One region of the Janthinobacterium sp. 64 genome, then DNA from elsewhere that is predicted to be linked to it. Evidence: predicted binding sites of a transcription regulator. Region 1 holds the regulator's gene; each other region holds the start of a gene.

Region 1 (7,454 bases):
ACCAGTTCCAGCTCCTGCGCCGTGTGCGCCAGCAGCGCCGGCACCTCGTCCAGGCGGCCCGCGTCGATGGCTTCCTCGGTGGCGAACGCGGCGCGGATCAGGCGTTTCGTGCCCAGGGTGCCGACGGAGCCGCGCACGCCGTGCAGGATGCGCGCCACGTCGCTGTGGCGGCCCGATTGCAACGCGGTTTCGGCGTCGCGCACGGGCGTCATGCCCTTGTTCAGGGCGTCTTCCACCATGCGCCGCAGCACGCCGCGCCCCTTCGCATCGCGGCCCATCACGCGCATCAGCGGCGCCATGGAAAATACTTCCTCATCGGCAACAGTCACCGGCTCGGCCGTCTGCACGGGCGGGCGCTTGGGCAGGTGGCGCAGGATGACTGCCATCATCTCTTCCACCACCACGGGCTTGGCGATGAAGTCGCTGATGCCTGCCGTCATGCAGCGCTCGCGCTCGGACGCCAGCACGCCGGCGGTCATGGCGATCACGGGCAAGTTCAAGCGCAGTTCCGTGCGGATGATGTGGGTCGCGCTGAAGCCGTCCATGACGGGCATTTGCATGTCCATCAGCACGATATCGTAGCGCAGCGCTTCCGTGCGCAGCCGTTCCACGGCTTGCAAGCCGTCGCCGACCACGTCCAGGGTGGCGCCCATGTGTTCGAGGATGCCGCGCGCCACGGCCTGGTTCAAATGATTGTCTTCCACCAGCAGGAAATGCACGCCGGCCAGTTCCGTACCCAGCGGCTGGTGCAGGATGCGCTGTTCGCCGCCGTCGTTCTTGGCGATCAGCGCCTGGTGCAGGGCGTCGAACAGGCTCGAACCCGTGATCGGCTTCATCAGCACGACATCGGCCTCGGCCGCGCTGGAGATTTCTTCCAGGTGGTTGCGGGCGAAGGCGTTGACCATCACCACGATGGGCTGGCGCTGGCCGCTGGCCGCCTGGCGGATGGCCTTGGCCGTGGCCAGGCCGTCCATGACGGGCATGTGCCAGTCGGCCAGCACCACGTCGTACGGTTGCTGCTGCGCCAGGCGTTCGCGGTACAGTTCGATGGCGGCAAAGCCGGAGTCCACTTCGTCGGCCAGCCAGCCCCAGGCCTCGATCAGCTTGACGATCAGTTCGCGCGTGGTGCGGTTGTCGTCGGCCACCAGCAGGCGCAGCTGGCCCAGGGCCGGCGTGCGCCGCGTTTCGGCCGGCTGCGCCAGCATCTCGAAGGGCACGCTGAACCAGAAGCGGCTGCCCTTGCCTTCGCTGCTGGCCACGGCGATGTCGCCGCCCATCATGTGGATCAGCTGCTTGCTGATGGCCAGGCCCAGGCCCGTGCCGCCGAAGCGCCGCGTGATGCTCTGGTCACCCTGCGAAAATGCGGCAAACAGTTGCTGTTGCTGCAGTTCCGTCATGCCGATGCCCGTGTCGCGCACTTCGAAGCGCAGCCAGGCGCGGCCGCTCTCGCTCTTGCTCTCGGCCAGGCTGACGGCCACCACCACTTCGCCGCTTTCCGTGAACTTGATGGCGTTGCCGGCCAGGTTGACGAGAATTTGCTGCAGGCGCTGGGCGTCGCCCACCAGGCGCCGCGGCACGTCGGGCTCGACGGCGATGGCCAGTTCCAGCTCCTTTTCGCCCGCATTCATCGTCATCGTCGTGGCCAGCGTGTTCATGACCTCGTCGAGGTCGAATTCGACGGGCGACAATTCCATGCGGCGCGCCTCGATCTTCGAATAGTCGAGCACATCGTTGAGGATGCCCAGCAGCGACTGGCCCGCCACGCGCACCATGGTCAGATACTTGCGCTGTTCCGTATCGAGCCTGGTATTGCCCAATAAGTACACCATGCCCAGCACGGCATTGAGGGGCGTGCGGATTTCATGGCTCATGTTGGCCACGAAATCGCTCTTTGCCCGGTTGGCCGCCTCGGCCCGGTCGCGCTCCTGTTCCAGTTCCGCCGCGCGCGCTTCGAGTTCCTGCTGCAGGCGGTCGCGTTCGCTCATCAGGCCGTTGAACGCTTCCGTCAGTTCGCCGATTTCGTCGCGCTGCTGCACCGGCACGGGGGTGAAGCGGCTGCCGCTGGTACGCAGGGCCAGCAAGGTGTCGCGCAGGCGCACCAGCGGCGACAGCAGGCGCACGGTGACCCAGCCCAGAACAAACGCGGCCAGCAGCGAGGCGAGGGTGCTCCACAGCACCAGCCGGTAGAGCACGCCATCGAACGGTTCGAAGGCATCGTCGAGGGGCAGCGAGGCGGCCAGCAGCCAGTTCACCGATTTCAGGCGCTTGAAGCTGTTGACGGCCGTGATGCCGCGGCTGTTGGTGCTGACCATGCTGCCTTCGCCATCTTGCTTCAGCAACTCGGTGGTTGTCCGGTTGGCGTTCGGCAGGCGCGGCTGCAGCAAGCGGCTGGTATCGGGGTGCAGCACGTAACGCGGCACGGCGCCGCGCGTGAGGATGAAGTAATAGCCGCTCTTGCCGATCTTTTCCGTGCGCAAACGGCCCAGCAAGTTGTCTTTGTACAGGCGCAGCACGCCGATCACCACGCCGGCCACCTGGCCATCGGCCGTGAGCACGGGCGCCACCATCTGCACGATGGGCATGCCGCTCGATTTGCCCAGCATCGGCTCGGTGATCATGGGCTGGCGCGTGCGCAAGACGGTCTGGAAATATTCGCGCTCGGCCACGTTGATGCCGGCGCGGCCCGTGACTAGCGGCATGTCAGCGACGACGGCGCCTTGCGCATCGAGCACCAGCACGTCGTCGAACAGTACCAGCATCGAGCGGCGCGAATAGTATTCGCGCAATTGGGCGGGCTGGGCGATCAATGCCGGCGGCTGCTGCCTGGCCGTCAGCGTGACGATCTGCAGCAGCATGCCCAGCTTGTCGTCGAGTTCGGCAGCGGTGCGGGTGATCAGGGCAGACTGCTGGCTCACCAGTACTCGCGTGAAGTCGGCGCGCATGCGCTGTACCTGTAGCATGGTGACCAGCGCGATCATGGCGATCGAGGTCAGGCTGGTGGCCAGCGCGACTTTTGCTTTGATGCCGAGAGGCTTCATGATTTCCTTTTCAGTACCGGGCGCTACAGGCGGCAGATAATGCTGTCAGGAATTTTCCTATCAATGCCCCAGCTTGGCAAGCGGCACCACGCAAATTGCCCGCCCCGCATGGGCTTTTGACGATGTTGCCATATAATCAAAGTCAGAACGTCGTTTATTGAGCGGAAATGCAGTGAAATTGGCACACGGCAACCCTGTATGCAGTAAACTTGTTATTGCATTTTCTAAAAGGTACCGACATGACTGAAGCGCTACTCACTCCCACCATGCCCACCGTGACCGTGGAAGCGTTGCGTGCGCGATGCTCGACCTGCAGCATGCATCAATTGTGCCTGCCAATGGGCCTCGATGTGGGCGACATGGACAGGCTGGACCAGATTATCGGCCGCCGCCGCAAGATCGTGCGCGGTGCCTCGCTGTTCCGCATCGGCGACTCGTTCCAGAACCTGTATGCGATCCGCCTGGGGCACTTCAAGACCTACCAGATCAATCCGGGCGGCGAAGAGCAGGTGACGGGTTTCCAGATGGCGGGTGAACTGCTGGGCATGGACGCCATCAGCGCCGACCGCCACCACTGTAATGCGGTGGCGCTGGAAGACAGCGAAGTGTGTGAAATTCCGTTTTCCAGCCTGGAACAATTGCTGGGCAATATGCCGACCCTGTTGCGCCATTTCCATCGCATGATGAGCCAGGAAATCACGCGCGAGCAAAGCGTCATGCTGTTGCTGGGCAATATGCAGGCGACCCAGCGTTTTGCCGCCTTTATCGTCAACCTGGCCTCGCGCTATGAAGCGCGCGGTTATTCGCCCAGCAAATTCCAGCTGCGCATGTCGCGCGAGGAAATCGGCAATTACCTGGGGCTGACCATCGAGAGCGTCAGCCGTTTATTGTCGAAATTCAAGAAGGAAGGCTGGCTGCGCGTCTCCAATCGCGAGATCGAGATCTTGCAGCCCGCCAAATTAAAAGCTATTACCGCCGGCACGGACGTCTGTAAATAAGGCTTACAGCTCTTCATCGGCGTGCAGCGCGATGCTGCGCTGCAGCGGCCAGGTCCAGATGCCGGACAGGCGCCACTCGCGTTTGTCGTTTTCTACCAGTACCTGCCAGCGGCTGCGCTCGAGCATCGGCAGCGCTACGGAAAAATTGCCGGCCGCATCGGGCTGCACCAGCAGCTTGATATCCTTTTCCGGCAGGGTCGCATGCGCCAGGTGCAGCTGCAGCGGACCCTGGTAAGCCTTGCCGAAGCTGTGCACGGAACCACTCAGGCGCGCTGACGCCACATCATAGGACAGGCTGGTATCCATCGCCAGGTCGCTGGCGATCGTGTCGCGCTTCAAATCCTGGTTGATTGCCTTGCCCTGCTTGTAATAGTCGCCCACCACCAGCGCATCGGGCTGCGTAAACGCGATATAGCCCATGAAACTGCCGACGACCACGGACAGGCCGGGACCGATCATCAGCAGCCAAGGCCAGCGATGCTTGTACCACGGGGCAGCGGGGGCTTGCAGTTTCAGACTGTCGGACATTTTGTTCTCCTTGGGGTCAGACCCTTTGGGTCTGACCCCAGCTTTTGCTTCTGGGTTGAAAATACAGTAAAGCTAACGCATGTTTGATGCTACCCCTACGGCGACATACCGGGGTCGGACCCAGAGGGTCCGACCCCGAATCAACATCACCGCGGCACGATGAATACCGCGCTTTCACGCACATGCAGCGATGGGTCGTCCAGCGATTGCAGTTCGATCGCAATCTTGTTCGAACCCTTCTCGCCCACGCCGTGCGGTACGCGCAGGCGGATCGGCCAACCCAGCGTTTCCGTCGGCTGCAAGGTCACTTCTTCGCGCGTCAGCAAGGTCAGGCCCGGCAAACCGGAAGCGCTGATCTTGAAATGCTGGCTTTGCTCGGAGGTGTTCATGATCTGCAAGCGGTAGACGTTTTCGATCATGCCGTCTTCCACTTCGCGTCCCATCGAACCGCGGTCGCGGATCACGTCCATTTTCAGGGGCGTGCGCAGCGCCAGCGAGGTACACACGGCGATGATGATCAGGGCCAGGATGGAAGTGTAGATCAAGACGCGCGGGCGCATGGCGCGCTGGCGTATCTGCTTCGAACTGAAGTTGTTTTCCATCGCATGGTCGGTACTGTAGCGTACCAGTCCCCGCGGCCGGTCGACCTTGTCCATCACGCTGTTGCAGGCATCGACGCAGGCGGCGCAGCCGATGCATTCATACTGCAGGCCGTTGCGGATATCGATGCCGGTCGGACACACCTGCACGCACAGGGTGCAGTCGATGCAGTCGCCCAGCTTGTCGTTGTTGCCAGCCTTCTTGCTGATGGCGCCACGCGGTTCGCCGCGCTTGGCATCGTAGGTGATGATCAGGGTGTCCTGGTCGAACATGGCGCTCTGGAAGCGCGCGTAGGGGCACATGTATTTGCACACCTGCTCGCGCAGCCAGCCCGCGTTGCCGTAGGTTGCCAGGCTGTAGAACAAGACCCAGAACCATTCCCAGGGACCGAAATTGAGGGTGGTCACCTCGCGCGCCAGTTCCTTGATCGGCGTGAAGTAGCCGACAAAGGTAAAGCCCGTCCACAGGGCGATGGCGCCCCATGCCAGGTGCTTGGCCGTCTTCTTGAAGGCCTTGCGCACGGAGGGTCCCTGCTTGTCGAGGGCCATGCGCGCGCTGCGCGTGCCCTCGATACGGCGTTCGACCCACAGGAAGATTTCCGTGTATACCGTTTGCGGGCAAGAGAACCCGCACCACACCCGCCCGGCAATGGCCGTGACGAGGAACAACAAATACGCACAGATGATCAGCAGGGCCGCCAGATAGATGAAATCCTGGGGCCACAGCACGACGCCGAAAATGTAGAACTTGCGCGTGGTCAAATCGAACAGCAGGGCTTGCCTGCCATTCCAGGTCAACCACGGCAAGCCGTAGAACGCCAGCTGGGTAAGCCATACGCATACCCATCGCCAGGTAGCGTAGCGTCCTTTGGCCTCGCGAGGGTAGATCTGCTCGCGGGCCGCATACATCTTGATGACTTGAGGTTCCATTACATCATTTCACGGGCGTCTGGGGATTCGACAGGCTCCAGACATAGGCTGACAGCACGTGGACCTTGGACTCGCCGAGGAAATCGCTGAAGGCCGGCATGGTGTTGCTGCGTCCCTTGCGTACGGTTTCCATGATGGTATCAGCACTGCCGCCGTACAGCCAGATCTTGTCCGTCAGGTTAGGCGAACCGAGCATCTGATTGCCCTTCGCATCGGCGCCATGACAGGCCATGCAGGCGCCGAACTTGGCCTTGCCCAGCACGGATTTGACGGGGTCCGAGGTGGAACCGGACAGGCTCAGCACGTAATGGGCCACGTTCTCGACATCCTTTTCGGAGCCCAGGGCGGCGCCCATCGGTGGCATCTGCCCATTGCGGCCATGCAGGATGGTGGTCTTGATGATGTCGGGTTCACCGCCATACAGCCAGTCCTTGTCGGTCAGGTTGGGGAAGCCCTTGTTGCCGCGCGCATCCGAACCGTGGCATTGCGCGCAGTAGGTCAGGAACAAGCGCTGGCCGATGGCCAGTGCCTGCGGATCGGCCGCCACCGTCTTGATGTCCTGGCTCAGGTACTTGTTGAACAGGGGACCGTAGTCGGCTTCCGCCTTCTTCAGCTCTTCCTCGTACTGGCCCGTCGATTTCCAGCCCAGGCTGCCGGCATAGTTGCCCAGGCCCGGATACAGGAACAGATACGCCAGGGCGAAGACGATGGTGATGTAGAACAACCACATCCACCAGCGCGGCATCGGCGTGTTGAGTTCCTTCAAGTCCTCGTCCCAGACGTGGCCCGTGGTGCCGTCGGCAGGCGCGCCTTCGACCACTTTGATTTTCGACTGCGAGTACAGCAGCACGCCGCAGCCGATGATGCCCAGCAAGGACAACACGACGATGTAGATATTCCAGAAGCCATTGGTAAAGTCAGCCATGGTTGCGCTCCCCTTGTGCCGGTGCGGCATCGGCCGCGTAGTCGAGCGCTTCGTCGTCGAACGGCAGGCGCGCCGCCGCGTCGAAGTCGCTGTTGCTGCGGCTGAACGTCCACCACAGGATGCCTACGAACGTCGTAAAGGAAACCACCGTCATGACGCTGCTGGCGCTGTCAAACAGGTTTTCGATTGCCATGCTAATTCCTTGTTTTGATTAATGTACCGAGGCCTTGCAGATAGGCGACCAGGGCGTCTTCTTCCGTCTTGTCCTGCAGCTGCGCCGGGCCGGCGGTGATTTCCGCATCGCTGTACGGCTGGCCCAGGCGTTGCAGGGCGCGCATCTTCGGCATGATGTCGTCAGGCACCAGCTTGGTCTTCGCCAGCCATGGGTAGGCCGGCATGTTCGACTCGGGCACCACGTCGCGCGGGTTGTTCAAGT
Region 2 (7,454 bases), 2.1 Mb from region 1:
GGAAGAACGGGGCTTCATGCTCGACTTCGGCGACGACGATTCCGGCCTTTTCATGAAATACCTGCGCCGCGGCTCCGGCTACTACATCGACGTGGGCGCTTCCGAGCTGGTCGCCGAGGGCAAGATCAAGCTGAAAAGCGGCGTCGGCGTGCAGGAGCTGAAAGCCCATTCGATCGTGCTGTCGGACGGCACGGAACTGCCGTCCGACCTGGTGGTGTACGCCACCGGCTACGGTTCCATGAATGGCTGGGCGGCCGACCTGATCTCGCCCGAGGTGGCGAACAAGGTGGGCAAGGTGTGGGGATTGGGTTCGTCCACGACGAAAGATCCGGGTCCGTGGGAGGGCGAACAGCGCAATATGTGGAAGCCCACGCAGCAGCAAGCGCTGTGGTTCCACGGCGGTAACCTGCACCAGTCGCGCCACTATTCCCAGTACCTGTCGCTGCAACTGAAGGCGCGCATGGAAGGGTTGGATACGCCCGTGTATGGACAGCAGGAGGTGCATCACCTGGCGTGATGTCGACTACCTGGACGAAAAAAAACGGCGGGCTATTTGCCCGCCGTTTTTTTCAGCGTCAACCCAAGAGCAAAAACTGGGGTCGGACCCGACGGGGGAACGTTACCCAATGGGGAACACTCCAATCACGCAGTGACCGACCCCGGCAGTGCAGATGTCGGGTTTAAAAATTACTGCTTGATCGCTTCGATTGCGAAGGTCAGGGTGACATCATCACTGACAGCTGGCGCATATTTGCCGGCGTTGAATTCCGAGCGCTTGATCTTGGCCGTGGCGTTGGCGCCGCAAGCGTCTTTTTTCAGCATCGGGTGCGGTGCGCAGGCGAACGAGGTGACGGTCAGGGTCACTGGCTTGGTCACGCCTTTCAGGGTCAGGTTGCCTTCGACGGAGGCCAGCTTGTCGCCGTCGAAATTGAACTTGGTCGATTTGTAGGTGGCGACCGGATACTTGGCCGTGTCGAGGAAGTCTTCGCCCTGGATGTGCGAGTTGAACAGGGTCGAACCCGTGTCAACGGATTTGGTGTCGATCAGCACTTCGACGGCGCCCGTCTTGGCGGCGCGGTCCAGCGTGACCTTGCCGGTGGTGTTATTGAAACGGCTTTGCTGCGTCGAGAAACCCATGTGGGTGTACTCGAAACGGGGGAAAGTGTGGCTGCCATCGATGACATAGACTTCAGGCGCGGCAACAGCGGACAGCGAGAAGCCGGCGGCGGCGATAAAAGCGAGCAGTTTTTTCATTGTAGATTCCTGATAGAAAGTGGAGGATGTCAAAACCGCAAGCAGCTGCAGGCGAACGACGCATGCGGCTGATTGTCTGGCTTCAGTTACAACAGATTATGCATGGCATGAAGATCGATGTAAAACGCAAAATATACCTAGTTAGCATCGATAAAATCGATAATAACAACGATGATGTCCACGACAGCTCCTTCTGCTGCCGATTATTGTCTGCATTGCCAAAAATATCCAGCGATATCAGATCATCAAATGAGAATGATTCTTGTTATTATCCTATGAAATGGTTATCATCGCGGCCCTGGCAGGCATGCAGTGGCGCCTTGATTCATCCATAATAGAGCAGAACACAGCACAGAAAAAACATGACGGCCAACCGCCACGATACGAATACTTTGAACGCTCACCCCACCAATTTCTCGCCATCCAGCCAGGGCCTGACCGCCGGCGCCTTCGCCTGATGCAGGAGCCGCACGCCCGGATGCCGCTGCGCGAAGCGCACGGCGTGCGCCTGCGCCGCTGGGCCTGGACCGCCGCCGGCGCCCTGATGGTGCTGCTGGGGATCATCGGCGCCATGCTGCCCGTCATGCCGACGACGATTTTCCTGATCCTCGCCCTGGCCTGCTTCAGCCGCGCCTCGCCGCGCCTCGAGCACTGGCTGCTGCAGCATCCCCGCTTCGGTCCGCCGCTGCGCCAGTGGCGCGAACACCGTGCCGTCTCGAGGCGCGGCAAGGCCATGGCTTGCCTGGGCATGGCCATCGGCTTCGTCGCCATGTGCCTGGGCCACCCGCCGTGGTGGGTCATCGCCATAGTGGGCGCCATGGAAATCGCCGTCCTCGTCTACCTGTTGCGGCGGCCCGAAGGCCCTGCCGCCAGCGGAGCAGAATCTGCCCGTGAAGAGGGTCGTGGCGGGCAGTAAACCGCCCTGCCCGCATGCAAAAAACGGCAAGTGAGCCGAACCACACATAAAAACACCGCGATGCGCGCGCAGGGCGCGTCGAACTTTTCACCAAGATGCGGCTCCACCATGCCAGTCCACGTGATTAAATTCGGCAAGTGATCCACTTTCCCGCTTTTTCAACTTGAAAACCGGCGCATAGACATTATTTGCATATTCAAAGCAAGATTCTGTCGTAGGAGTAATAACACGATCGGAGGTATACTACGCAACCGACGTAGCAGGCCGGGCGATTTGGCCCCTGCAAGCAAGCCTGTCACGGTCCAATAAAAAAGGAAACACTGCATGACCACATCACACCGTACGCCGGTGATTCGCATCGATGGCGCGAACAAGACCTTCGCGCTGCCCAAAGGCGAACAATTCCACGCGGTCAAATCGGTCACGCTGGAAGTCTATCCCGGTGATATTTTCGGCCTGATCGGCAAGAGCGGCGCCGGCAAATCGACCTTGCTGCGCCTGATTAACCTGCTCGAACGTCCCGACAGCGGCACCATTACCGTGGCCGGGCGCGAACTGACACGCCTGGGCAAGAGCGAATTGCGCGACGCGCGCCAGAACATCGGCATGATTTTCCAGCAGTTCAACCTGCTGCAAAACGCCAGCGTCTTCGACAACGTCGCCTTCCCCCTGAAAATCCATGGCACCACCAAGGGCGAGCAGATCGCCGCCAGGGTCGAGGAATGCCTGGCGCTCGTCGGCCTGTCCGACAAGCTGCACAGCTATCCGGCCCAATTGTCCGGCGGGCAGAAGCAGCGCGTGGCGATCGCCCGCGCCCTGGCCAGCCACCCCGACGTGCTGCTGTGCGACGAGCCGACGTCCGCGCTGGACGCAGAAACCACGCGCGCCCTGCTCGACACCCTGCGCGACATCAATGCGCGCCTTGGCGTGACCATCGTCATCGTCAGCCATGAGCTGTCGGTGCTGGGCGCCATCTGCAACCGCGTCGCCGTCGTGGAAAACGGCGCCATCGCCGAACAATTCGACTTGAGCGACACGGCCACCCCGCGCAAGACGGCGCTGGGACGCGAGCTGGCGTACTACGGCACCGAGGCGTTTGAAGCCACCGCATGGAAGGATGCAACACATGTTTGAAGAATCGATCAATAACGTCATCAACCTGCTGCCGGAAATCTGGGTGGCGCTGGGCCAGACCATGACCATGCTGGGCATTGGATTGACGGCCGCCATCCTGATCGGCGGCCCGCTGGGCATTGTGCTGTTTCTCGTCTCGGAAGGCCAGTCGCTGGAAAACCGTCCGCTGTCGATGATCCTCGGCTGGCTGGTCAATACCGTGCGCAGCTTCCCCTTCATCATCTTGCTGGTCGCCCTGACGCCGTTTACGCGCATTATCGCGGGCACCTCGATCGGCCCGCTGGCCGCTGCCGTGCCGCTGTCGTTCGCCGCCATTCCCTACCTGGCGCGCCTGGTGGAACAGAACCTGCGCGAAGTGCCGCGCGGCGTGATCGAGGCGGCGCACGCCATGGGCGCGTCGGAAATGCAGATCATCTTCCGCGTGCTGCTGGTCGAAGCGCGCTCCGGCCTGGTGCTGGCGCTGACCGTGCTGTCGATCAGCTTCCTGTCGTATTCGGCCGTGGCCGGCGTGGTGGGCGGCGGCGGCATCGGCGACCTGGCCATCCGCTACGGCTACTACCGCTTCGAGACGGACATCATGGTCGCCACCGTGGCCATCCTGATCGTGCTGGTGCAAACCATTCAGTTCGCCGGCACGCGCATCGCCAAGCGCCTCGACAAACGTTAATTCATCTTTAGTATTTCAGTACAAGGAAAAGCATGAACCATATTCGCCGCAACCTGCTGCTGGCCGCCGCCAGCCTGGCCTTCGCCACCGCCGCTCACGCCAAGGACCCGAAAGAACTCGTCATCGGCACCAGCTCCGGCCCGTATTCGGACCAGCTGAAGCTGGGCATCAAACCCATCCTGGAAAAACAGGGCTACAAGGTCAAGATCGTCGAATTCAACGACTACGTGCAGCCGAACTACGCGCTGGCCGAAGGCTCGCTGGACGCCAACGTGTTCCAGCACATCGTGTATCTGACCAAGTTCGCCACCGATAACAAGCTGCCCTTGAGCTCCCTCATCACCGTGCCAACCATGCCCATCGGCCTGTACGGCGGCAAGCAAAAAACCCTGGCGGACGTCAAGAACGGCGCCACCATCACCATGCCGAACGACCCGACCAACCAGGCGCGCGCGCTGGTCATGCTGGCCAAGATGGGCTGGATCAAGCTGAAACCGAACGTCGACCCGCTGCGCGCGTCCGAACGCGACGTGCTGGACAACCCGAAGAAGCTGAAACTGGTGCCGCTGGAAGCGGCGCAGCTGCCACGTTCGCTGGCCGACGCCGACTACGCTTTCGTCAATGGCAACTTCGCCCTGGCCGCCGGCATGAAGCTGACCTCGGCCCTCGCCGTGGAAAAGATCTCGGACAGCTACATCAACCTGGTGGCCATCCGCACGGCCGACAAGGCCAAGCCATGGGTCAAGGACCTGGAAGCGGCCTACCGCTCGCGCGCCTTCCTCGACGCGACGAACAAATACCTGGCCGGCTACGAAAAGACGGACTACCAGCTGGCGCTGGAAAAGACGCTGAAAAAATAAGGCAAAGCGCTGCACGCAAAAAAACGGCCAGGTTCACACCTGGCCGTTTTTTTTGCGCGCCACTGTGGCGCTATCAGCACTTAGAAACGGTAGCCGACACCTACGCCGATCAGGACAGGATCAACCTTGACTTCGCTGATCTTGGCGCCACCGGCCAGTACGTCGCTGCGGATCTGCACTTTCTTGATGTCGAAGTTCAGCGACCAGTTTTTGTCCAGCTTGTAGTCGACGCCAGCTTGCAGCGAGAAGCCCCAGCTGTCATGTTCCAGGCGGCCGGCGCCATTCAGCAATTTCACGTCCGAGATATTCGTGTAGTTCACGCCTGCGCCGACGTATGGGCTGAACTGTTTTTCAGGCATGAAGTGGTATTGCAGCGACAGGGTCGGCGGCAAATGCTTGAAGCTGCCGATCTTCGTGCCGGACAAGGTGACGTCATGCTTTTGCGGGTACGTCAGGATCAGTTCGGCAGCGATGTTCGGGGTGAAGAAGTACGAAATATCGATTTCCGGAATCGTCTTGCTGCTGACGTGAATCAGGTCGGATGCGCCGACGCCACCCACAGGAGCAGATTTGTTGGCCGGATCGATATGCACGGCGCGCGCACGGACCAGCCATGGGCTTTCCTGTGCCATTGCGTTGCCGGCGAATGCGCCGATGGCGGCCAGGACGATTGCTGCTGCAGTTGCGGACTTTTTCATTCTAGTTCCCTCTTTTTGTCGTTAAGTAACGCTGCGAAGTCTAAGAGTGCAGTGCAACAAAAACTTTGATCCACATCAAATAGTGCTAGATGGCATCATCAGAGCGATTTTTTTCTTTACCCAGGTCAAGAAAATGCGGCATTGCAAAATTAAAGGCGCTGTCATCGAAAGCGGTGGGAACGCGCCGCAGTTGCTGAGGTCTAACTGGATCAGGTATTTCCTTTCAAGGAGCCGATCATGGACGCCGCCCAGTGGCAGACCTTTGCCAGCCAATTCCCGCAACTGTCGCACCGCCAGCGTCTTGCCAGCAGCGAATTATTGCGCACCAGCGCGCCACAGGCTGCGGCCCTCGTCCTGATCGAGCAAACAGCGCTGGCGCAACTGCATTGTCCCAGCTGTCGATCGACACATTTCCACCGTCACGGCCAGACGCACGGTCTGCAGCGCTATCGCTGCGTGCCTTGCCGCAAAACCTTCAACGCCTTGAGCGGCACGCCGCTGGCGCATCTGCACCACAAGGAACGCTGGCTGGCCTATGCCGATTGCCTGCTCAACTCGTTTTCGGTACGCAAGGCGGCCAGCAAGGTGCATATCCATCGCAACACCAGCTTTCGCTGGCGCCACCGTTTCCTCGCGCTGGCCAAGACCGACCGGCCGCGCTGCCTGCATGGCATTACCGAAGCCGACGAGATGTATTTGCTGGAGTCGCAGAAAGGTTCAAAACACATGACGCGACCGGCGCGCAAGCGCGGAGGCCGCGCCAGCCAGCGTGGCATTTCCAACGAGCAGGTGTGCGTGCTGGTGGCGCGCGACCGCACCGGCCAAACCGTCGACTTTATTGCCGGCATGGGCCAGCTGAGCAAGGCCAAACTGCACGCCTGCCTGCCAGCGGTGATCGACCGTGACATCTTGTTGGTGAGCGATGGCCATCCGGCCTATCCCGTGTTTGCCAGGGAGATCGGCATCGGGCATGCGGCCGTTAACTTGCGGGCCGGCGTTCGCGTGCGCGGCACGGTGCATGTGCAGAACGTCAATGCGTATCACAGCAGGTTGCGCGGCTGGCTGCAGGCGTTTCATGGCGTGGCCACGCGCTACCTGCCGAACTACCTGGGCTGGCGCTGGATACTCGACGCACGGAGAATATTGTCCCCCGAAAGCTTGCTCAGAGCCACTTTGGGGACATTCCCACATCTGACGGTGACATAGCCAAATTAAACCACCTCGGCGAACAGGCTGGCGAGCCAGTCGGCAAACACGCGCACGCGCGGCGACAGTTGCCGCTGATGGGGATACAGCACGGACACGGGCAGCGGGTCGGGACGCATGGCCGACAACACTTCCACCAGCTCGCCGGTAGCGAGCGCCTGCTGCAGATGGTAGCGGGGTGCCTGGATCAAGCCCAGGCCCGCGCGGCAGCAGGCGTGATACGCGTCGGCATTGTTGACGGACACCGTGCCCGGCAAGGCCACGCTGTAGTGCTGGCCATCCACCTTGAAATCGAAGGGCCAGACCTTGCCCGTCTGGACGGAAAAGAAATTGACGGCGCGGTGGCCATCGAGCTGCGCCAGATTCTCCGGCGTGCCGTGCGCGGCCAGGTAGGCGGGGCTGGCGCACGTCAGCTGTTCCAGCAGCGCCAGCCGGCGCGCCACCATGGACGAGTCGCTCAATTCGCCCACGCGCAGCACGCAGTCGACGCCTTCGCGCACCAGGTCGACGAGGCGGTCGCCCATGCCGATTTCCAGTTCGATCAAAGGGTAGCGGGTGCAGAACTGGTCCAGCACGGGCAAGACGAAATGCATGGCCAGGGTCGCGTGCAGGTCGACGCGCAGCTTGCCGGCCGGCTGCTGCATCGCCGAACTGAACACGGCTTCCGTTTCTTCCAGGTCCGCCAGCAGGCGCACGCAGCGCTGGTAATACGCCTGGCC
Region 3 (7,454 bases), 2.9 Mb from region 1:
CGCGAGAACAAGCCGTACCAGGGTCGCGCCAGGGCCGGCGCGGCGGAAGCAGGCGAGGTCGTGGCGGCCATGCTTATTCCTGCGCCAGCAAGGTGGTCACGTAGTTGAGCGCTTCGCGCGCGCTATGGGCGTCGTAGCCATATTCGTCCACCAGTCGCTGCTCGACGGCGGAGATCCTGGCCCGCACGTCATCGTCGGGGCGCTTGGCCGAACCGACCAGGCGCAGCACATCGCGCCGCTGCTCGAACAGATATTGCTGGATGGCATCGTGCAATTGCGCATGGCTGCCCAGTCCAAAGGCCTCGCCCCGCTTGAAGGCGCTCATGGCCTTGCGCACCACTTCCTGGCGGAACGATTGCTTGCCCGCGTCGCTGATATGGATTTTTTCTTCCACGGCGCGCAGGAAGCGCTCGTCGGGACGCCGCTCTTCGCTGGTGATGGGGTCGCGGATCTGGCGGTTGTCGAGCATGGCTTCGACTTCATCGAGATATTTGTTCAGCAAGTCCTGCGCTTCTTGCTCGAATGACACGAACAGGGCCTTGTGCACGTCGGCCTTGACCCAGCGGTTATAGAAATCCTTGCGCGTGAGCACCAGGTAATCGACCCACTGGCGCTTGCGCCGCGGTTCGATGCGCGCATCGCTTTCGATGCCATCCTTCAGGGCCAGCAGCACATCCATGGTGGAGAGGCTGTTGCGCTGGGCGGAAATGATGGCGTGCGACAGCGCATTGATGACGAAACGGGGCGACACGCCCGACAAGCCTTCGTCGGGCGACTTGTCGCGCTCGCGCAGGCGGCGGATATCGGCATGCTGCAAGTCGTCGACGTCTTCGTCCGCATACACGCGCAGCTTCTTGACCAGCTCGGCTTCCTTGGCCTCGCCTTCGGGCAGGCGGCTGAGGATGGCGAACACGGCCGCCGCATGCAACACGTGCGGATCGAGGTGCACGTCGCGGAAAGCGGGCGCGGCCGCCTGGATCAGCTTGCGGTAAATGCGCGCTTCCTCGCGGTAATTGAGCGTGTACGGCACTTGCACGATGACCATGCGGTCGAGCAGCGCCTCGTTTTCGCTTTCTTGCAGGAATTTGCGAAATTCGGCCAGATTCGTGTGCGCGAGGATGGTCTCGTCGAGGTAAATCAAGGGAAAGCGCGACACCTTGACATTTTTTTCCTGCGTCAGGGTGAGCAGTAAATAGAGGAATTCGCGCTTGACCTTGAGGATTTCGATCATTTCCAGCATGCCGCGGCTGGCCGCATACACGGCGCCGGACCAGGACCAGGCGCGCGGATCGCCTTCGTCGCCGTACTGCGCCACTTTCGACAGGTCGACGGAGCCAACCAGGTCGGCCAGGTCGGCCGTGGTGGGGTCGTGCGGCGCATACGTGCCGATGCCGCAGCGGCCCGCCTCGGACAGGTGGATGCGTTCGACGGGCATGCGCAGGAAGTCGCCCGCGTACTGTTCTTCCAGCCGGGCGCGGCAATGGGGGCACAGTTCGCCATGCAGCTCGGCGTCATAGCTGGCGCGAAAGTCGGCGCGCATGCTGTGCGGCACCAGGTGCAGCGGCGACTCGTGCACGGGACAGCCGGCGATGCCGTACAGCGCGCCTTCGGTGCTGTGGCTGTATTCTTCCAGCCCCCGCTTGAGCAGGATCACCAGGGTCGACTTGCCGCCCGATGGCGGTCCCAGCAACAGCAGCATGCGCCGGCCCACTTCAGAGCCGGCGGCCGCCGCCTTGAAATAGGCGGCCACGCGGTCGATCGCCTCGTCGATGCCGAACAGCTCGTCGTCGAACAGGCGGCAGCGAAAGCGCCCGCTGTCATCGGTCTGGCCGTTCCAGCGCATCATGTCCCACAGGTACTGGTGCGCGCTGCGCGTCAGCAGGGCCGCGCGGCCGGGCAGGATTTGCTCGATAAAGTCGGCAAAACTGCCGCGCCATGGGCTGATGCGGTGTTTTTCCGCCCAGGCCGCCATGCCGTGCATAAAACCGGCATGCTGACCTGCTTGCTCGCCCGCGGGCGCGTCGTCGTGGCGTGTCATGCCAGGGCTCGTCATTGTTTCCCCATCCATACCGTTGCCGGCGTTGCTGCCGTGGAGCAGGCCCGGTTCCAGCCTGTCAGTCAAGTATATGGCGGTGCCTCTGTCCGCACGCCTGATCTCGCTCAACCTTGACGAGGGAACTATTTTTGCCCTCGCTTGGCCCTTTTGGCGCAGGGCCGCCGCGTGCCTGCGCAGTTCAATCCAGATCAATACCGGCCGGCGCGGCCAGCCCACACTGGTGTTTCGGAACGACCCACGAGGAGAACATGATGATCGGCAACGAGAACGGTTTCAGCACCCCGCCAGGCAGCAGTGGCCGGGGGCAAAGCGCGGACGATGAAGAGGCCATCGGCCAATTCTCCGCCCCCGGCGAAGACGACAATACGATCGAGAGCGCATCCGTCGCGGACATGCCCGACGCCTTGAGCGGCGTCAGCATGGAATTGCTGGAAATCAAGCGCAGCATCGAAGACGGCATGCGCCAGGGCCTGGCGCAGGCGGCCGGCGTGCGCGCCGCCGATGCCTTCAGCGACGGCGGCAATATCCAGGGCGTGTCCATCGGTCTGGGCGAGGGCGCCAGCGACAGCTCGTCCGGCGAACCGGGCTTGCCAGCCCTGACCCTGTACGTGGCCGAACCGACGTCCGTCGATCGCGCCAAGGCCGCCATCGTGGGGGCCATGGGCGTGCGCGCCGTGGCCAGCGACCGGGTGCCCGTGAATATCGTCGTCACGGGCGTGATCGATGCGCAGCCCCACCGTTTCCGCTTGCGCCCGGCGCCGGGCGGCGTGTCGGTCGGGCATTTCCGCATCACGGCCGGCACCATCGGCTGCCTGGCCGTGGGGCGCAGCGCGCCGCGCAACAGCCGCTTGATGATTCTTAGCAATAATCACGTGCTGGCCAATTCCAACGGCGGCGTGTTCAACGACTGCATCGTGCAGCCGGGCCCCATCGATGGCGGGCGCTGCCCGCAAGACCAGGTGGCCGTGCTCGAGCGCTTCGTGCCCATCAATTTCGGCGGCGGCGTCAACTTCGTCGATTGCGCCACCGGCTGGGCCTGGCCAGACCGCGTACGTCACGAACTGGTCTACCTGAGCGGCGGCGTGCCGGCGTACTTCCGCATCAGCAATGCGCTGGTGGCGCCGGCGTTGGGCATGCTGGTCGGCAAGTCCGGGCGCACGACGCAATTGACGCAGGGCCGCATCACGGGCCTGGGCGCCACCATCAACGTCAATTACGGCGGCGGCAGGATCGCGCTGTTCCAGGACCAGATCGCCATCACGGGCGTCAGCGGGGCATTCAGCGCGGGCGGAGACTCCGGCTCATCCATCTGGACCTGGAACCAGCAGCGTAACCCGGTTGGCCTGCTGTTCGCCGGCGGCGGCAATATCACGTTTGCCAACCAGATGCGCCGGGTGGTGGTGGCGCTCGACATCAATTTGTACACTTGAGCATGGTCACAGAAAACGGCGAGGCGCCGTGATGCTTCCTTGCACTGCGCCACCTTTTGCACGATGATGATAGGGTCAGGTGTGGCTGCCATGCATGGCTTGGCGGGCAAGAGGCGCTGCCGCGCCGCCTTGTTCCACGCGTGCCATGAGCAACATCAGGAGGATGTGTCATGTCAAACAGTAAATTTGTAACAGCACCTTACGCCGTCTTCGAGGATGCGGCCATGCCGTACCTGCCGGACGAGGCGAGTGGCCACGCGGTGGCGGGCCTCTCGCATGTGGCGCCGCCGCCGGGCCGGCTGGAAGCGGCAAAGCGGCGCAACGAGCGGGCCCTGATGGCGATCGATGGCGTCGAAGGCGTCAGCCTGGGGCAAACCGCCATCGGCGGCGAAGCCCTCGTCGTGTATTTGCGCGATGCCTCCGTCAAACGGCGCGTGCCATCGCAGGTCGATGGCTATCCGGTGGAAACGAGCATCACGGGCCAGATCGACATCCAGCGCTGGTAGGGCGTGGTGGCGTAGAAGAGGAAGGCAAGAAAAGCCCGCTTGCGTGCCTTCCTTGCCCTGCGTGCGCCGACCCTATTTGCTCAGGCGGGCTATCGCTTCGGCCACGCCCGCGCCATACGCGGGGTCGCACAGGGTGCAGTTGCCGATGTGGCGTTGCTTGACTTGCTCGGAGGCTCCCGAGATGGCGCGCGCCGTATTGTCGAACAAGGCTTGCTGCTGCGCCGCAGTCATCAGGCGGAACAGGGCCCGCGGCTGCGAATAGTAATCCTCGTCGACCCGGTGGTTCCAGTGGTCGGCCGCGCCCTCAATGCTCAGCGGTGGTTCGCGGAAGTCGGGCTGCTCGGCCCATTCCTGCTCGCTGTTCGGTTCATAGCCCAGGGTGCCGCCCATGTTGCCGTCGACGCGCATCTGGCCGTCGCGGTGATAGCTGTGGAACGGGCACTTCGGCGCGTTGACGGGGATATGGCTGTGGTTGACACCGAGGCGGTAGCGCTGCGCGTCGCCATACGAAAACAAGCGGCCTTGCAGCATCTTGTCCGGCGAAAAACTGATACCGGGCACCACGTTGGCCGGGTTGAAGGCCGCTTGCTCCACTTCGGCAAAGTGGTTGTCGGCATTGCGGTTCAGTTCCAGCACGCCCACTTCGATCAGCGGATAGTCGCCGTGCGGCCACACTTTCGACAGGTCGAAGGGGTTCAGGTGATACGTGCCTGCCTCTTTTTCCGGCATGATCTGCACGTACAGCGTCCAGCGGGGGAAATCCTTGTTTTCGATGCTCTCGTACAGGTCGCGGTGCGAGCTTTCGCGGTCCTTGCCCACCAGCGCCTCGGCTTCGGCGTCCGTCAGGTTTTCAATCCCTTGCTGGGTTTTAAAGGTGAACTTGACCCAGAAACGCTCGTTTTGCGCATTCAGGAAGCTGAAGGTATGGCTGCCGAAGCCGTGCATGTGGCGGAAGCTGCGCGGCAAGCCCCGGTCGCTCATCACCACCGTCACCTGGTGCAGCGCTTCGGGCAGCGAGGTCCAGAAGTCCCAGTTGCTGTTGGCGCTGCGCAGGCCCGTGCGCGGGTCGCGCTTGATGGCGTGATTCAGATCGGGGAATTTCAGCGGGTCGCGCATGAAGAACACGGGCGTGTTGTTGCCGACCAGATCCCAGTTGCCTTCTTCCGTGTAGAACTTCAGGGCGAAGCCACGGATATCGCGTTCCGCGTCCGCCGCGCCCCGTTCGCCGGCCACCGTGGAAAAGCGCGCAAACATGGGGGTTTGCTTGCCGACGGCGCCAAAGATTTTCGCCCGCGTGTAGCGCGTGATGTCGTGCGTGACGGTAAACGTGCCATGCGCGCCGGAACCCTTGGCATGCATGCGGCGCTCGGGGATGACTTCGCGGTCGAAGTGGGCCAGCTTTTCCAGGAACCACACATCTTGCAGCAGGGCAGGGCCGCGTGGGCCGGCCGTCTGGATGTTCTGGTTGTCGACGACAGGCGCGCCAAAGGCGGTGGTCAGCTTTTTCATTGGACTCTTTCTTGATAGGGAGGTCGACGGACGAGCCAGGGCCTGCCCAAACACTGGCTGGGCTGAGCGTATGCGACGCTCACCTTGGCTGGTCCAGAGTAACAAATTTCTAAAAAGCAAATTCAGCGTGCGATTGCGAGGCTGGCGACAGCCCCGCCGCGTCCGGGAACGCAGCTAGGCCATCATAGCCCCTCGGCAATGTCTAGTCCAACACGATTGATCCAGCGCAAAGCACAGCGTGATTTTCTGGCGCGCTGGCGAGATGTGACCATCGTGCAATATGGTTTGGCCTTGATTGGCTTAAAACTTGTTCCAGTTATTGTGCCGGTGCTCCGTCGCTTCCTTCATCAGGTGGCCCGCGCGCAGCGCGTCGTCCGCCTGCACCGTCATGGCCAGCTCCTGGATGGCGGGCGGATATTCGTGGTGGGCCGCTTCTTCCAGCAGGGCATGGGCCTTGGCCAGGTCGCGCGGCACGCCGCGGCCTTCGCGGTAGGCGTTGTAGAGCAAAAACATGGCATGTGGATTGCCCAGTTCGCTCGACTTGTCCAGCCAGCGGGCCGCTATCACGGGATCTTGCGGCACGCCTTCGCCATTCGCTGCCAGCAGGCCGAGCATCAATGCCGCCTTGGCATGGCCCTGCTGCGCCGCTTGCCGGTACCACAGCCAGGCCTGGCCGGGCGTGGCCGCGCGCAGCATCTGGCCCAGCTCGAATGCGGCTTCCGTATCGCCGGCGCGGGCCGCCTGTTCGAACAGACTCAGCGCTTCGGCCCGGCGTTCCGGACGGGCCTGGTAAATCAGTGCCAGTTCGCGCTCGGCGACGGGCATGTCCTTGCCGGCCCAGCTGCGGACCTTGCGCTCGGCCTGCTGGTCGCCCGCCTGGCGCGCATGCATGGCCACGGCTTCGATTTCCGCCGACGTGGGCGGTGGCGACGACTGGCAGGCTGCCAGGACAGTGGCCAGGACGACGGCGGGGAGGGAGAGTGCATGTTTCATCGGGATCACCTTGCAGAATGAGGGGCCGGAACTGCAGCAGTTCCGGCCCATGGACCTTATTTGCTCAGGTCGATGCGGTACTTGGCAAAACCGCTGGCGTCGAGGCCGCCTTCGGATGCCACGTTGGCGATGCCGCTGCCTTGCGCCAATGCCAGGTGGCCCGGTGCCGAGCGCAGAATCACGGGACCGGCCGTGGCCGTCTTGACGAAGCTCCAGCTGCGCGCGCTGCCATTGCTTGCCAGGGTCACCTTGCCGCCCTTGGTGCTCAGCGACGCCAGGTAATTGCTGACCACGGCCTGGTTCGCATCGGGCGACTTGATGATGGTCTTGCTGCCATCGATGCCCGGCACGGCGCCGCCGCCACCGGCGCGGTAGTCGTTGGTGGCGACGATGAAATCATCGCCATCGGCCACGGGTGCGCCCTTGTACGTGAGGTTGACGATGCGGCTGCCCGGTTTTTTCGTCACGTCGATCTGGTACGTGAGCGCATTGTTTTCCGCATAGAACACGTCGTAGTTGTAAATCGTGCCATACGACGGCACCAGGTCTTGCTCAGCAGTACTGGCCGGATCGATCTGGCCAAATTGCTTGGCCGACGTTTCCAGCCACGCCTTCAAGTCCGCGCCCTTGATTTTCACGGCTTGCAAGTTGTTGTTGCTATACAAATACAAATCACCCGGATTGCGCACCTGCAAGCCGATCGGCGCAGCTGGCGTCGCACCTGCGGCCACGTCCGTGAAGTCCGATGGCCCGTTGCGGCCCGCCTTGAATGGCGCGCTGCACGAGATGACGGGGATATTCTTGTAGCTGGACAAGGTCGCATCCGTGCTGGTGGCGATGAAGTTTTTTACATAGTCGAGCTGTGCCTGGTTGACCAGCTGGATGGCGCTGACGTCGCCCACCAGCGCAAAGTACGCCGACATCTCGAAATCCGTGCTGATGCCCAGCGGCTGCCTGGCG
Region 4 (7,454 bases), 1.5 Mb from region 1:
CCAGCTCGCGCACCAGGCGCGGGAATTTCTGGAACAAACGGCCCACGGGCTGCATGCGCGTGGCCAGCGTGGCCCGCTGCAGTTCCGTCGAGTAGCGCGACGCGCGTTCCAGGGTTTCCGCCAGGGTCGCCATCAGGGTGGCGGCCTGGCCTTCGAATTTGAATTGCAGCAAGCGCTCGAGCAGCACGGCAGCCTGGTTGGCCGCCTGCACCGATTCTCCGGCCACTTCCAGCAGCGCGTCGAGCTTGACGGCGTCGACGCGGATACTGTCTTCCTTGACGGGCGCGGCATGGCGCACTTCCGGACGCTCTTCGCGGCGTTCCGCGCCATCCCAGGCCTTGCCGGCCGGCTTGGCAGCGGCGGCAGCGGCAGGCGCGGCGGCCACGCTGGCCACGGCGGCAGGCGCAGCAGCGACGGCGGAAGCCGGTGCGGCAGCGATCTGGCTACCGGCCGGCACGACGGCGTTATACATGCCTTCCCAGTCCAGGCCATCGGCACTGGCGGTAGCGGTGGACACGGCGGCAGCGGCTGGCGTGGCGACGGCAACTTCGGCAACGGGCGCGGCGGCTTGCGCCACCACGGCGGCGGCCGGCGCGTGGGCGTCCATGCCCTTGCCTTCGATGGCGTTCGTCAGGATGTGTTCCAGCTCTTCCGGCATGGCCGGCAAGCTTTCCGGCGCGGCACCGTTGGCCAGTTCCGTCAGCTGGTCGGCGACGAAACCGGACGCCTGCAGCGCTGCCTCGATGGCGATCGGGGTCACCGGCGCGGCGCCCGTGCGCAGCGCATCGAACAGGTTTTCCGTCAGATGGCAGGCCGCCACCAGTGCGGGCAGGCCCATGAAGCCGGCGCCACCCTTGATGGTGTGGAAGGAACGAAACACGGCATTCAGTGTTTCCTTGTTGTCAGGATCACGCTCGAGGCGCAATAAGTGCTCTTCAACATTAACCGCAAGATCCATCGCCTCAACGACGAAATCCTTGAGCATATCGTCCATTAGAATCCCAAATCCGCAAGAAGGTCGTCTACATTATCCTGGTCCAGTGCCACCGACGGCACGGACGGGCCCTGCATCAGCGGCACCGGCTTTTGCGCCAGTTTTTCGCGCACCTCGGCCGGCGCGTTGTCGCGCAGCAGCTGAGCCAATTCGTTTTCCACCGTCTTGGTGATGTTGACCACTTTTTTGATCAGCTGGCCCGTGATGTCCTGGAAGTCCTGCGCCATCATAATTTCCAGCAAGCGCGCTTTTTCCGCTTCCGTCGCCTCGGCAACGGCTTGCGCGAACTGGCGCGAATCGCCGGCCAGGGCCTTGAACTCTTCCAGGCTCAGCTTGCCATCGAACAGCGCCGTCCAGCGGCTGTCCATGTCCTTGGCTTTCTTCGACAGCACATCTTGCGCCGGCATGCCTTCGTCGAGCGTATTCAGGACCTTGTTGGCGGCCTGTTCCGTCAGGGTGGCGACATATTCCAGGCGGTCCTGCGCGTCGACGATCTGCGACGACGCTTCCGTCAACGCCTTGTCGTAGCCCAGTTCGCGCAGCGAATCGTGCAGCAGGCGCACGATGCCGCCCAGGCGTTCGAACATCGGCTTGTCGGACTGGTCGACAGGATCGGCCGCTTCGCCAGGCACGCCTGCGTCAGCCGCGGGCGGCGCTTCCGGCGCGGCGGCGACTGGCGCTTCCGCGGCCGCTGGCGGCACGGCGGCGCTGGCCGACACGGAGTCGAACAGCGCGTCAAAATCGTCGTCCGCGATCACGGCAGGAGCGGGCGCGGCGGCAGGCGCTGGCGTGGCTGCGGCCGCGCTTTGCGCGGATACTTCATCGAATAATGCATCGAAATCATCAGCGGCGTTGGTCATATCCCTGCTTCTCCATAATTTGTCAAAATTCCGCCTGAACTGTGCGTTTTACAGACTGATACCCACAATTTCTCGATTAAGATGATTTGAGGCAATACCGCTGCGATGGTGCGAGTGTAGCAGGGCGCCGCCCTGTTGGTAAATCTCAAAACGCGCTTCCTGGTGTAAAGCTGTTCTACAAGAGCTTTTCCGTCAGGAAATAAGTGTTCCTGCTGTTGTATTTTGAAATACTACCATTGGCGTGCGTGCAAGACCACGCGGCGCACAAGAAATCCTGCTCACGGGCGGCTGCGCAACAGTACTCCATGACTATCGTTGCGGCTAAAACACGATCTTTCTGCCAATGTTGTCTATACTGAAGGTGCAATAGTATTGATAATTATCAAGTCTTTAGATGAATACCATGCTGCCGCCGCGCCTACAATAAGGGGCGTTGCACGCGCTGAGTCACCGCCAAAGGACCTGCCATGTATAAGAAAATTCTGATCGCCACGGACGGTTCCACCGTCTCCAACCTGACGGCCTGTGCCGGCGTTGCCTTTGCCGAACAGATGCACGCCGACATCCTTGCCGTGTACGTGGCGCCCGAGTACCAGTACCCGGTGTACATCGAAATCATTCCACCGAGCTATCCCAGCGAAGAGGAGTACCGCATCGCCATGCGCAAGGCGGGCGCCGACCACTGGCAGCCCATCCTCGACGCGGCCGCCAAGCGGGGCCTGGAAGCGACGGGCCTGACGGCCTTTTCCGACAGCCCGGCCCTGAAAATCGTGGAAGTGGCGCAATTGCAGCACTGCGACCTGATCTTCATGGGCTCGCATGGCCGCAGCGGCTGGGGGCAATTGCTGCTCGGCAGTGTGACCAACAAAGTGCTGTCGCACTCGACATTGCCGGTACTCGTGCATAGGCTGATCAAGGAACCCCCATCAAAATAAGGGGTCACATGGCCATGCAGGCCGCAGCAACCCATGTATCGGGTAAAAGGCTACACTGCGGCCTTTTCAGTTAAAATGACAACGTTTCTCGTTTCCCAACACCTGGCCGGCCGCCACGAAACGGCCAGGACACATTACACGCTTCCAGATTGCGCGCCTATGATACGTATTGTGATTGCCGACGACCACACCATCATGCGGGAAGGATTGAAGCGCATCCTTGACGGCGCGCCGGACATCGACATCGTGGGCGAAGCCATCGACGGCTTTGAGGTACTCAACCACGTCCGTCAGGGCGGCTTCGACCTGTTGCTGCTCGACCTGTCGATGCCGGGCCGCAGCGGCGTCGACCTGATCCGGCAAATCCGCAGCGAAGCACCCAAGCTGGCCATCCTGATCCTCACCATGCACGAGGAAGAGCAATATGCGGTGCGCGCCATCCGCGCCGGCGCACAAGGCTATCTGACCAAGGAAAGCGCGGGCACCCAGCTGGTGGGCGCCATCCACAAGGTGGCGTCGGGCCGCCCCTACATCAGCGCCGAGGTGGCAGAGCAGCTTGTGCTCAACATCATGATGCCGAATGAAAGCTTGCTGCACAAACAGCTGTCGGACCGCGAGTTCGAGGTCTTTTCCCTGCTGGTGGCAGGCAAGTCGATCACGGAAATCGCCAACCATCTGCACCTGAGCGTGAAAACCGTGAGTACGCACAAGACGCGCATCATGCAAAAGATGGGCATGAGCTCGCTGTCGGAAATGGTGCAGTATGCCGTGGCACACCGCCTGCTCTCCCCCTTCAAGACCTGAGCGGCCCACGCGCGCCGCCCGTAGGAACAATCCTACATCACCTGCCATAGCTCCTACTGCCATATTCAGCCACTGCTGATATTAATTGCATACGGTTGTTGGCATACTGAAACCAGTCGTCAAGTTGCTGGGAAGTTATTTCATCACACAGCAAGTCTTCAGCGCATTGAGATTTATCCGCCTGGACGCGCGCCGCCCCTGCCTTGCCCGCCGCCCTGTGCACCTTGTCATTCAACTCTGCACTACTTGTCACCAGGAGATGAACATGCTGTCCACGCAAACGCCTGAAACCCGCGCTGCCGCTCCATCGCTGCCCCCCTCCTCTCCGATGGAAGCGGGGCGCCAGCGCCAGGGGCGGCTATGGTCGAACCTGAAGGAGGTGTGCGACCTGCTGCATATCTCCAGCGCCTGCACCATCGCCGCCGACGAATTGCTGTTCCAGCACGTGCAATTCAAGACGGGCCAGCGCGTGCACACCATCGGCCAGCCGTTCGACACCCTGTACATCGTCAATTCGGGCTTCCTGAAAACCGTGCTCATCGATGAATTCGGCAATGAGCAGGTACTCAGCTTCCCCATGAAGGGCGACATGCTGGGCGTCGACGGCATCCACTCGCGCCATTACTCCTCGGAAGCGGTGGCCTTGTCCGACTGCGACCTGATCCTGCTGCCGTTCAAGAAGCTGACGGCGCTGGGCAGAGTCCACCTGGAACTGGAAAACGTCATGTACGGCGTGATGAGCCGCGAACTGGTGCGCGAACAGGCGATGATCGGCATGCTGGGCGCCCTCAGCGCCGAAGCCCGCGTGGCGCGCTTCCTCGTCTCGCTGGCCGACCGCTTCGCACAGATGGGCTACTCGAGCAAGCTGTTCAACCTGCGCATGACGCGCCATGAAATCGGCAGCTACCTGGGCCTGACCCTGGAAACGGTCAGCCGCACCTTGTCCGCTTTCAATGAAATCGGCCTGATCTCGGTTGACCAGCGTACCATCGGCATCAAGGACCCGGACGCCCTGAAAACCCTGCGCCGCCTGCCACCCTCGCGCTCGCGCGCCAAGCAGCTGGCCGCAGCCAAGCTCAAGGCCGACACCACGGCGGCCGCCACCGCCTCGGCGCAATTGCTGGCCACCATTTAACGCCACCCGATACACGCCACCCAATTCTTCAAGCTTGGCACAGGCTTGACCCGGCCAAGGCACACCGCCTTGCCGGGTCTTTTTTGTTGCCCGCCCCTTCTCCCGCCCGCTGGCGCCGCCGCGCGCCGCGCACACGGCACGCCCCTCCGTGGCACTCAAAAAAAAGCCAGCCTCCGGCACAAATAAGCCTTGCTTTTCGGGCCACATTCAACAATAATGCAAATACGAATCATTCTCAACTGAGATAAAGAAAGCCCAACATGCAAAGCTCAAAACCAGCCTTGATCCAGGATGCCGCTACTGCCCACGTCCGTCCTCCCGTCAGCATGGCCCAGCCGGCGCGCCGCATCACCAGCGAAGCGCTGCTGCAGCAGGGCCGCGAAGTGGAAATTGAGCACAGCGGCAAGATCTATCGCCTGCGCGTCACCCAATTGAACAAGCTGATCCTGACTGCCTGAAGCAGCACGGCAGCCAGTCACCACACTCGCCAGCCAGTCGCGCCCCATGCGCGCAGCCAGCCACACCACCCGCACAGGAGTGTTTGATGGCGAACGACCGACCTTCCCCGATGTTTCCTTCCCCGCAAGGCCAGCAGCCTGAATTGCTGCTCTCGGCCGTGCTGCACCTGATGTCGCACTACCATGCTGGCAGTCCCTGCGAGAAACTGGCGGGCGTCATCGAACGCCACCTGCAAGTGCTGTCCAGCTCGCCCGGCCTGGGTCCCGTGTTGCAAGCGACGTGCCAGCAACTGTCGCAGCAATGGGCCGCCTTGGTGGCGCTGCACCGGCCTGCGCCGCCGAAGAGCACCTTGCTCGATCGCCTGGCACGCGTGCTGAGCGCCAGGCGTCCCGCCTCGCCCCTGCCGCAATAGTTCTCTTCAACACCTCCCACCGCCTAACAGGATATCGCCATGTGTGACAAAGACCAGTCCCTGCCCGTCATCAGCAATTGTTCCAGCGGCGAGGCCGAAACGGCCGCGCTCGCTTCGCGCCGCCGCCGCCTGTGGGAACTGTCGCATACCTGTCATTGCCCGCTGGTCGGCGTGGGCTTGCCATTGGGATACCTGCGCAAGCTGGTGGGCAAGATGACGGGCGGGCGCGTACTGGCCGACGACTACGAGGTGCACGTGGGCGCCGTGACGGAATGCGGGGTGCGCAACCGCCTGTCCGAAGCGCTGCAAAAGGAACTCGAACGCCGCTACGCTCCCGTGATCCTGCGCTTTCGCGGCGCCAAGAGCACGGAGCAGGTAGCGCAACTGTGGCGCACGGCCGTCGCCAACGGCGACGTGTCGGGCGCTTTCTGGGCCGGCCTGACGCACCCGCGCTGCGACGCCGAGCTGGAAGAGCAGATGTGCCGCGACTTGCACATGATCCAGCACCAGGCCGGCGCGTGCGTGCGCGCCGACATGGGCAAATTTACGGCCTTGCAGGAAGAAAATGTGCGCCTGACGCACGAACTGGCCAAACTGCAACAGCGCAGCCAGGCAGCGCTGATGGAAAAAACGGGCGAGCTGGAACGCCAGGAAGCCGTGCTGCTGCGCACGCGGGCCGAATCCATTGGCAAGGACAGCGTCATCGATGGCTTGCGCTGTGAGCTGGCGCAATTGCAGGCCGCCATCCCGGCGCTGGAATCGCGCACCCGCCTGGTCGAGCGCCTGGCGCAAATGGATGAGCGCGAAAAGGAATTGCGCCAGCAAATCGCGGAATTGAAACAGGCCCAGCCGCGCCCAAGCGCCGTCGTGCCGCCACCGGCGCCGAAGCTGGAAGTGCCGACGGGCGGCAAGCTGAAGATGCCGATCCGCCTGGTCGATCAAAGCGTCTTGTGCGTGGGCGGGCGCAGCGGCAATGTCGCCACCTACCGCGCCCTGATCGAACGGGTCGGCGCGCAGTTCGCCCACCACGACGGCGGCCTGGAAGACAATGCCAACCTGCTCGATTCGAGCCTGGCGGCGGCCGATCTGGTGATTTGCCAGACGGGTTGCATCAGCCACAGCGCCTACTGGCGCGTCAAGGATTATTGCAAGCGCACGGGCAAGCGCTGCGTCTTCATCGACAACCCCAGCATTTCCAGCCTGGCGCGCGGCTTGCAGGAAGTCAGCGGCGAGATGGAAGCGGCGCCGCTGGCCGCGATCCAGCCGTAAGCAGCCCCGTCTGTATTAATGGCTATGTCACCGTCAGATGTGGGAATGTCCCCAAAGTGGCTCTGAGCAAGCTTTCGGGGGACAATATTCTCCGTGCGTCGAGTATCCAGCGCCAGCCCAGGTAGTTCGGCAGGTAGCGCGTGGCCACGCCATGAAACGCCTGCAGCCAGCCGCGCAACCTGCTGTGATACGCATTGACGTTCTGCACATGCACCGTGCCGCGCACGCGAACGCCGGCCCGCAAGTTAACCGCCGCATGCCCGATGCCGATCTCCCTGGCAAACACGGGATAGGCCGGATGGCCATCGCTCACCAACAAGATGTCACGGTCGATCACCGCTGGCAGGCAGGCGTGCAGTTTGGCCTTGCTCAGCTGGCCCATGCCGGCAACGAAGTCGACGGTTTGGCCGGTGCGGTCGCGCGCCACCAGCACGCACACCTGCTCGTTGGAAATGCCACGCTGGCTGGCGCGGCCTCCGCGCTTGCGCGCCGGACGCGTCATGTGTTTTGAACCTTTCTGCGACTCCAGCACATACATCTCGTCGGCTTCGGTAATGCCATGCAGGCAGCGCGGCCGGTCGGTCCT

Evidence for each region. Region 1 encodes FNR, which switches genes on or off when oxygen is low (the NO sensors DNR and NnrR bind a similar motif). Its sites were predicted from a motif close to TTGATNNNNATCAA; they were not measured.
Region 2: CLU91_RS07265 (OmpW/AlkL family protein) is a predicted target of FNR. The motif match lies at 5,595-5,608, and genes of this name have one in related genera.
Region 3: CLU91_RS03740 (serine protein kinase) is a predicted target of FNR. The motif match lies at 2,235-2,248, and genes of this name have one in related genera.
Region 4: CLU91_RS09695 (universal stress protein) is a predicted target of FNR. The motif match lies at 2,227-2,240, and genes of this name have one in related genera.

Annotation. Positions count from the first base shown of each region.
Region 1 is NZ_PHUG01000001.1:3,733,360-3,740,813, reverse strand. It holds gene CLU91_RS16415 (hybrid sensor histidine kinase/response regulator) at 1-3,038, opposite strand, end outside; gene fnr (fumarate/nitrate reduction transcriptional regulator Fnr) at 3,278-4,036, shown strand; gene CLU91_RS16405 (FixH family protein) at 4,040-4,564, opposite strand; gene ccoG (cytochrome c oxidase accessory protein CcoG) at 4,711-6,093, opposite strand; gene ccoP (cytochrome-c oxidase, cbb3-type subunit III) at 6,098-7,018, opposite strand; gene CLU91_RS16390 (cbb3-type cytochrome oxidase subunit 3) at 7,011-7,211, opposite strand; gene ccoO (cytochrome-c oxidase, cbb3-type subunit II) at 7,213-7,454, opposite strand, start outside.
Region 2 is NZ_PHUG01000001.1:1,661,793-1,669,246, forward strand. It holds gene CLU91_RS07235 (NAD(P)/FAD-dependent oxidoreductase) at 1-517, shown strand, start outside; gene CLU91_RS07240 (YceI family protein) at 688-1,254, opposite strand; gene CLU91_RS07245 (YbaN family protein) at 1,712-2,170, shown strand; gene CLU91_RS07250 (methionine ABC transporter ATP-binding protein) at 2,495-3,304, shown strand; gene CLU91_RS07255 (methionine ABC transporter permease) at 3,297-3,971, shown strand; gene CLU91_RS07260 (MetQ/NlpA family ABC transporter substrate-binding protein) at 4,004-4,831, shown strand; gene CLU91_RS07265 (OmpW/AlkL family protein) at 4,912-5,529, opposite strand; gene CLU91_RS07270 (IS1595 family transposase) at 5,767-6,735, shown strand; gene CLU91_RS07275 (LysR family transcriptional regulator) at 6,741-7,454, opposite strand, start outside.
Region 3 is NZ_PHUG01000001.1:857,224-864,677, reverse strand. It holds gene CLU91_RS03745 (DUF444 family protein) at 1-71, opposite strand, end outside; gene CLU91_RS03740 (serine protein kinase) at 74-2,038, opposite strand; gene CLU91_RS03735 (S1 family peptidase) at 2,305-3,486, shown strand; gene CLU91_RS03730 (hypothetical protein) at 3,657-3,992, shown strand; gene CLU91_RS03725 (catalase) at 4,065-5,501, opposite strand; gene CLU91_RS03720 (tetratricopeptide repeat protein) at 5,802-6,494, opposite strand; gene CLU91_RS03715 (bifunctional 2',3'-cyclic-nucleotide 2'-phosphodiesterase/3'-nucleotidase) at 6,551-7,454, opposite strand, start outside.
Region 4 is NZ_PHUG01000001.1:2,207,987-2,215,440, forward strand. It holds gene CLU91_RS09685 (chemotaxis protein CheA) at 1-994, opposite strand, end outside; gene CLU91_RS09690 (protein phosphatase CheZ) at 994-1,854, opposite strand; gene CLU91_RS09695 (universal stress protein) at 2,322-2,789, shown strand; gene CLU91_RS09700 (response regulator) at 2,949-3,593, shown strand; gene CLU91_RS09705 (Crp/Fnr family transcriptional regulator) at 3,922-4,728, shown strand; gene hemP (hemin uptake protein HemP) at 4,989-5,186, shown strand; gene CLU91_RS09715 (hypothetical protein) at 5,273-5,599, shown strand; gene CLU91_RS09720 (DUF2325 domain-containing protein) at 5,639-6,868, shown strand; gene CLU91_RS09725 (IS1595 family transposase) at 6,891-7,454, opposite strand, start outside.